DNA from 2 places in the Psychrobacillus sp. INOP01 genome. Region 1 is predicted to be linked to the other one. Evidence: riboswitches for the same ligand, from Rfam matches in the RefSeq annotation. Region 1 holds a riboswitch; the other holds the start of a gene.
What was found. A riboswitch is a leader RNA that binds a small molecule or an ion and turns the genes downstream of it on or off. The one in region 1 is predicted to bind S-adenosylmethionine.
Positions count from the first base shown of each region.

Region 2: it holds a riboswitch for S-adenosylmethionine, as region 1 does, so the genes downstream of both, KD050_RS10170 (cyclase family protein) here and KD050_RS13720 (methionine biosynthesis PLP-dependent protein) in region 1, are expected to answer to the same signal.

Region 1 is NZ_CP073315.1:2,733,750-2,737,373, reverse strand. It holds gene KD050_RS13735 (DUF2798 domain-containing protein) at 1-459, opposite strand, end outside; gene KD050_RS13730 (TetR/AcrR family transcriptional regulator) at 763-1,323, opposite strand; gene KD050_RS13725 (hypothetical protein) at 1,686-1,883, shown strand; SAM riboswitch class I at 1,970-2,076, shown strand; gene KD050_RS13720 (methionine biosynthesis PLP-dependent protein) at 2,160-3,275, shown strand; gene metC (cystathionine beta-lyase) at 3,279-3,624, shown strand, end outside.
Region 2 is NZ_CP073315.1:2,000,711-2,004,334, forward strand. It holds gene KD050_RS10165 (5-methyltetrahydropteroyltriglutamate--homocysteine S-methyltransferase) at 1-1,007, opposite strand, end outside; gene KD050_RS10170 (cyclase family protein) at 1,023-1,760, opposite strand; SAM riboswitch class I at 1,854-1,957, opposite strand; gene KD050_RS10175 (protein-tyrosine phosphatase family protein) at 2,025-2,450, opposite strand; gene corA (magnesium/cobalt transporter CorA) at 2,538-3,500, shown strand; gene KD050_RS10185 (hypothetical protein) at 3,541-3,624, opposite strand, start outside.

The DNA.
Region 1 (3,624 bases):
TTTTACCATCGCAAAACGTGCAATTGGTTGAATTACTAAGCTTTCTGCAATAAGCACAACTACGAAGTTACGTGGCCAATTTTGTAACCAATTGCTGAAAATTTCAGGAGTAAAGCCGTTTCCTACAATATCACCAACAAACGTCATAGCGATTGACATTCCTAGTACAGTGAAAAGAATACGGAATAAAATTTTGGAATTGAAGCTGTCTGTTGGACTAGTAAATTTTGCCACCAAAGCTTCCGCAATACTCCCGAAGATAGTTGGTTCAATGATCATAACAATAATCCAAATAATCGGTAAAGCCTTCAGTATGATTAAAAATACTTCTACGTTAAATTCTCCAGCACCAAGAATGACATTAAATGATGTCATAAAAATAACTGTCAATGTAGAAATAATTGTGCCATACAAAAGACCCTCTTTTCCGTTTCTTGGTAATCTTTTTTCTAAATGCATACTTTAATTTTCTTCCTTTCAAAAAGCTTATTTTAGACCTTGGTAATATGCTAATTGTATGAGGAAATACAGTAACGGTTGTGCAATAGTGGATAACGTTAAGGAGGGAATAAACGTCTGGAGTGTCATCAATTTCTATATTTAATATCCTGTTTTAAACCAAAAGATTGTGATTTCATTCGGACTAAAGATAGTACTCAGTTTCCTAAGTGAAATATTAAAGGCTGTTTTCATAAACAGCCGACAATTCCTACTATTAACAGAGACTTCATAAACTACTCTGTATTAAATTCTGTTTTCTTATTAAAACCTCTCCAATAAATTCGGTAATAGGTTAGCAATTGTTTTTAAAGGATCAGTCGATTGTTGTGTTAAACAAAGCATCATTGCCCCTTCAATCGAAGCAGTCAATAATAATGAAATAGCAGCAGCAGTTTCAGCAGAAAAACCATCCGCTAATAGTTTCGTGCAGTAAATATGTTCAATATTTTCATATAACTCACTGCAAGCTTTGCGAACAGGCTCACTCATTGTAGACATTTCACTAACAATGCTGCTAAATGTATAGCCAGTAATAGTACCGTCCTTTTCAAAGCTACTTATTAATGTATCGATCATTGATATTATGGCATCCTTAGTTGATAAATGCTTACTGAAAATAGCTTCTATATCTGTCGTAATTTCTTCTTTTAAAGCGTGTAAGCAAGTAATCAAGAGTTCATCTTTGCCATTTGGAAAGTGATGGTAGAGAGCTCCTTTTGTAACCTTACAGGCTTTTAATATTTCATTGAGTCCTACTGTTTTGTAGCCTTTTTGTTGAAAAAGGATTGTAGCAGTTTCAATCAAGAGTGATTTAGTATCCATAATGGTTTCTCCTCCTAACATACCAACGGGTCTGTTTGTAAGTATAACAAATTTTAAACAACATTCTAGTATTTTGTTTATTGCAATAAAGGATATTCTGAATAAGAAAAGCGCACGCACCCTTCAAGGTCAGAACCTGTTTCTACTGTTTTCGGGTGCTTTCAGACAGACTTTTGCTAAATTATTACCGACTGGCTGGCCATGTTGGAATTCCGAAAAAGTGCTAAATATTTTCGGTGAAACCTCTTTACTCTGCAATGATTCAGCAGATTGTTTATACCCCTTCCCTATTCCCTTCATATAATATGTGGAGGGACGCTATACCTTGGGGTTCCTACATTATAGGATGGGAGGTGTGGATAATGAATTCTTCTACAGGTTTATGGGTCGGTTTATTAGGCATAGTCTTAGGGGTATTAGGTTTCTTTTATGCTCCGCTTTGGTTAGGTGCTGGAGCAGTTCTTTTAGGGCTAGCAGCTTTAGCTTACTCTCACAAGTTAATAGTAGGTTGGATATCTTTAATACTCGGTGTAATTGTTTTAATATTTACACTTTTGTAATAATATTAAATAAAAAGCGTATTGTATTAATATCCACAACGTGTTAAGCTTATTTAAATTTAAAATTTTGATAATTTCATATATTTTTCTTATCCAGAGAGACGGAGGGATTGGCCCGAAGATGTCTCAGCAACCAGCCAAGTCGAGGTATGGTGCTAATTCCAGTAGACGTAAAACGTCTTGCAGATAAGAAGACAAACTTCGATATTTACCTGAGGGTTCTCTTCTTATTAGAGAATCCTCTTTTTTTATTTTAATTGTAAAGGATGAATATTTATGTCAAAGAACAGTATTGATACACAGTTGGTGCAATTAGGAAATCATAGTGATGAGAAAACCGGTGCTATAAATCCACCTATTTATTTATCCACAGCATACAAACATAATGGAATCGGTCAATCTACGGGATACGACTACACGCGAACTAAGAACCCGACACGCGCTATCTTAGAGGAAGGAATTGCTAAGTTAGAGGGTGGAGACGCTGGCTTTGCCTGTAGTTCTGGTATGGCTGCAATACAATTGATTTTATCCCTTTTTCGTTCGGGTGATGAGATTATTGCTCCTGAAGATTTGTATGGCGGGACGTATCGATTATTTAACCAGTACGCAGATTCCTACAATATTCGTACTACATACGCAAAGTTTGAATCAGCTGAAGAAGTAAATGCTTTGATTACAGAAAATACAAAAGCTTTATTTATCGAAACTCCAACTAACCCTTTGATGCAAGAAATCGATATACAACTATTTGCGGATGTAGCAAAAAAGCATAATTTATTGTTGATCGTAGACAATACATTCTTAACTCCTTATTTACAACGACCTATTGAATTGGGTGCCCATATTGTAATCCATAGTGGCACCAAATATATCGGTGGCCATAACGATGTACTTGCAGGACTTGTTGTTACAAAAGGTACTAAACTAAGTGAACAATTGCAAACCAACCACAATGCTGCTGGTGCTGTCCTCTCTCCTTTCGATTCTTGGTTATTAATAAGAGGATTAAAAACACTTCATCTACGTATGAAGCAGCATGATACAAATGCAAAAAAGATTGCAACTTTTTTGCAGAATGAGCCCTCAGTTAAGGATGTTCTGTATCCTGGTATTGGCGGTATGCTTTCCTTCCGTTTGCAAAAAAGTGAATGGGTTGCTCCTTTCTTAGAGAGTCTGAAACTAATTGTATTTGCTGAAAGCCTTGGAGGTGTGGAAAGCTTTATCACATATCCTACTACTCAAACTCATGCGGATATCCCAGAGGAAGAACGCAATGCACGTGGTGTTGACAGTAGCCTGCTCCGTTTCTCAGTAGGAATCGAAGAAGCAGAAGATTTAATCGCAGATTTGAAACAGGTATTTAATACTTTAACAAGTGAGGGGGGCTAACTATTGAGTAACTATAAAGAATCGCTAGAGACTACCCTAATCGTGGCATCTACTCGGGGAGACTCAGAAATAAAAACTGGAGCTGTCAATGTTCCTATCTATTTATCCTCCACTTTCCATCAAGAAGGCTTTGACGATTTTGGACCTTATGACTATAGTCGATCGGGAAATCCTACGAGAGATGCACTGGAAAAAACGATTGCAGAATTAGAGGGGGGCACTAGAGGTCTGGCATTTGCTTCAGGTATCGCGGCTATTTCTTCTGCTTTTATGCTTTTGTCATCAGGAGATCATATCGTGATTACCGAAGATGTATACGGTGGTACCTTTCGTTTTGTTACAGAAGTCT
Region 2 (3,624 bases), 730 kb from region 1:
AAGCCGCATTGTGGGCTGATACTTAACTGCTCAAGCGGAACATATTGAGTTGCCTCCTCAATACGAGCAAGAATGTTTTCTTTGTTTTCTAATTCACCAGTTTTAGAGGTGAAAATACCTAGCACTACTTTTGCCCCTCCGTTTGGAATATGTGCAAGTGGTTGAAAATCGCCAGAACGGTCATCGTCATATTCCAAGAAGAATCCATCCACTTTTTCTTTTGCAAACAAAGTTGATGCTATTAAAGCATAGCTTCCACCGAAAGCCCAAGTGGATTGATAGTTTCCGCGGCATAGATGTGTCGTAACTACTAAGTCTTCTGGTTTATTTTCTAGAATTCCGTTAACGACACGTAGAGCAAGATCGATTAAGTATTCTCTTTCCCCTTCTTTATACGGAATGTCTGGGGAAGACAGACCTGCAATATAAACATCATCGATTTGTAAATATCTAACTCCTGCCTCATAAAAGGCTTGTATGGTTTCTTGATAAGCCGCGACTACATCCTTTGCAAAGTCTTCTACATCTGGGTAGATATTTTCATCTCGGATTCCAGGATGGAACAATTGGTTTGGACTTGGAATAGTTTGTTTGGCAACTGCACGACCAGCTACAATCTCATTGAAATCAATAAAGTCTTGGATAAATGGATGTTCTGGGTTGAAAGCGATTTTGCCGATATTGCGAACTTCATATTTCTCTGTTTCTATCCCCTCAAATTTATATCCTTTTTCAGGTACATATCCTTCAAAACCAATCAGTTGTTCTAAGAAGTCTAAATGCCACCAGTCACGACGAAATTCTCCATCTGTCACAAGCTCTAGACCCACCTCAATTTGCTTATCAACGATCCTCCCTATTTCTTTAGTTTCTACAGCTTTTAATTGTTCTCTTGTAATCGTTCCCGCTTTATACTCTCTTCTTGCTGTCAGTAAACTTTCTGGTCTTAACAAACTACCTACATGATCCGCTCTGAATGGTGCCTGAATAGCTGTTTTAACTGTCATTTTATCTCTCTCCTTTTATGGTAAAATCGCAAATGATCGAACTGGGAATCCAGAGGCTTTTTCTGGCTTCGGAACGATATTGAATATAATAGCTCCTTTTGCAGGGAGCTTATCTAAGTTCGTTAATAACTCTATTTGGTAAGTATCTTGTTCAAGCACATAATATTCGCCGTGTAACGCACCATTTTTTAGATAATCCACACTTGAGTCAGTGTCAAATGTTTCATGTCCTATAGCCTTAACCTTTCTTTCTTGAAATAAAAACTTTAATGCTTCTAATCCCCAACCTGGAGCATGGTTATTACCATCTGTATCTTTATTGTTAAATGCTTTTTCGTCAGGCCAACGTTTACTCCAATCGGTTCGAAGTGCGACAAATGAGCCTTCTTCGATTTTTCCGTTTGCTTTTTCAAATGTGAAAATATCCTCCACGGATAAAGTAAAATCATTATTTTCGGCCGCTTCTTTTGACTGATCAATGACGACTAATGGTAATACGAGTTCTTTCAATTCGAGTTCTTCTAAATAACGCGTATCTCTCACAAAATGAATAGGTGCATCAATGTGCGTGCCGTATTGTCCTGCAAATTGAAAGCTTTGTGCAAAAAATCCATCGTCATGATTAAACAATGTAGTTATTTCAGCTGCCTTAAAAGCTGAAAAATGTGGTGAATTAGCTCCGAATGTGTGTGTTAAATCTACCCACTGCTTTTCTTTTAATGTGGTGAAAGCTTTTAATAATTCCGATGACATACTTGATTTCTCCTCCTATTTTTATAGTTAAAATCAAATAAAACCCCTTCTTAGAAACAAGAAGAGGTTTACACGTCACCAGTGATTATTCTCTTCTTATCTTCAAGCTAACGCTTCTGGAATTAGCACAGTGCAAAATTAATCGCCTGTTGCTGAGGTATCATAGGGCCAAGTCCCTCCACCTCTCTTGATAAGAAAGTTGTTTTATTTGATTAATGCCTAGTATACGAATAGAAATTATAGAAGTCAATAGTAATTTTCAATTTATTTAGAATATATTCTTTTCAGAGACTCTCGCTGGTCTTCTTTAAGGTTTATCTTTGATCGGATTGCTTTGGCGTTTTCCTCAGCTTCCTCTACTGTTTCTGCTAGATTTAATTCCATCAGAGTAGCAACTGCCATTGTCCCCGCTCTTCCCCCTCCCGAAGTGCAGTGAAAGTAGATATTTTTGCCTTCATTATATGCTTGAACGACCTCATGAACAGCAGCTCTTATAGAGTCATCCTGTTGATTTTGTCCATCCAAAATTGGTTGATGCACCTTTAAATCTTCTGCAGGATGATTGTTAGACGAAACCCTTAAATCGAAAATAACATCTATATGCTCATTTGCTAATAAAGGTTCGACACCATCTACACCTCCTACAAATATGCGATTAGGGATCAAAGCTTCATAATTTTTCTTTTCCATACTACCTCTCCTTTGTTTTAGATTCATTATAACAGGGAGACTATGAGATAATAAGAAAAGAGATTGTGATGAAAGTGAGTGATTCCAATGATTCGAACGATTGGTATAACGACTGATCATGAAATAGTAAGTGACTTTCCTTTAGAAGATATAAAACAAAATAAGTTTGAATGGTATTGGATTGATATTGGAGAACCCTCCAAGGAAGAGGAACTTATACTTAGTTCTTTTTTTCATTTTCATCCACTCGCTATTGAAGACTGCCTACAAAGACTGCAACGCCCTAAGGTGGATTATTATGAAGGATACAACTTCCTTGTTTTACATACGTTTAACGAGGAAACATTAGAGGCAGAAGAGTTAGACATATTTGTTGGTCAGGATTATGTAGTGTCATTTCATTTCCATCCAATGCATGAAATGGAGCAAGCACGAGAGCGTATTAGACAGAATCCACAAGGCTGGGGTAGAGGTGCTATCCATGCAACCTACCATATTATCGATCAAGTGGTGGATGGCTATTTTCCAATTGTCTACAAAATTGAAGACTATTTAAATGCTGTAGAAGACAAACTCACTTATGATATGCGCCATTTTTCTATGGATTTGGTGTTTGATCTTCGAGGAGATTTGTTACGTTTAAGACGTACAGTTATTCCTATGAGAGATTTACTTTATCGAATATTAAATTCAGAACGAATGAATTTACAACAAACCGAACACACCTATTTTGCAGACATTTACGATCATTTAATACGACTGACGGAAATGATTGAATCTAATCGGGAGCTTACCGCTGATATCCGGGATAGTCATATGTCGATAAACTCTAGTCGGATGAACCGTATTATGATGATCTTAACGATTGTATCAACCGTTTTCATCCCACTAACATTCATCGTTGGGGTATATGGCATGAACTTTGCGAACATGCCTGAGCTTGAGTGGAAATACGGTTATTTTGTGGTACTTGGTGCTATGGTTCTCATTGCTTTTTCCATGCTTGGTTGGTTCAAATACAAGGGATGGTTTAACTTGTTTAAAAATTAATATAAAAAACGAGCAAGTTCTATATGAACTTGCTCGTTTTTTATTGACTGGCTGTCCAGTAGTAAAACAACGCTGTAAAAGTAAGTCTTTCTGTATGCGGCAAATTATGGGCAAGCGATATATG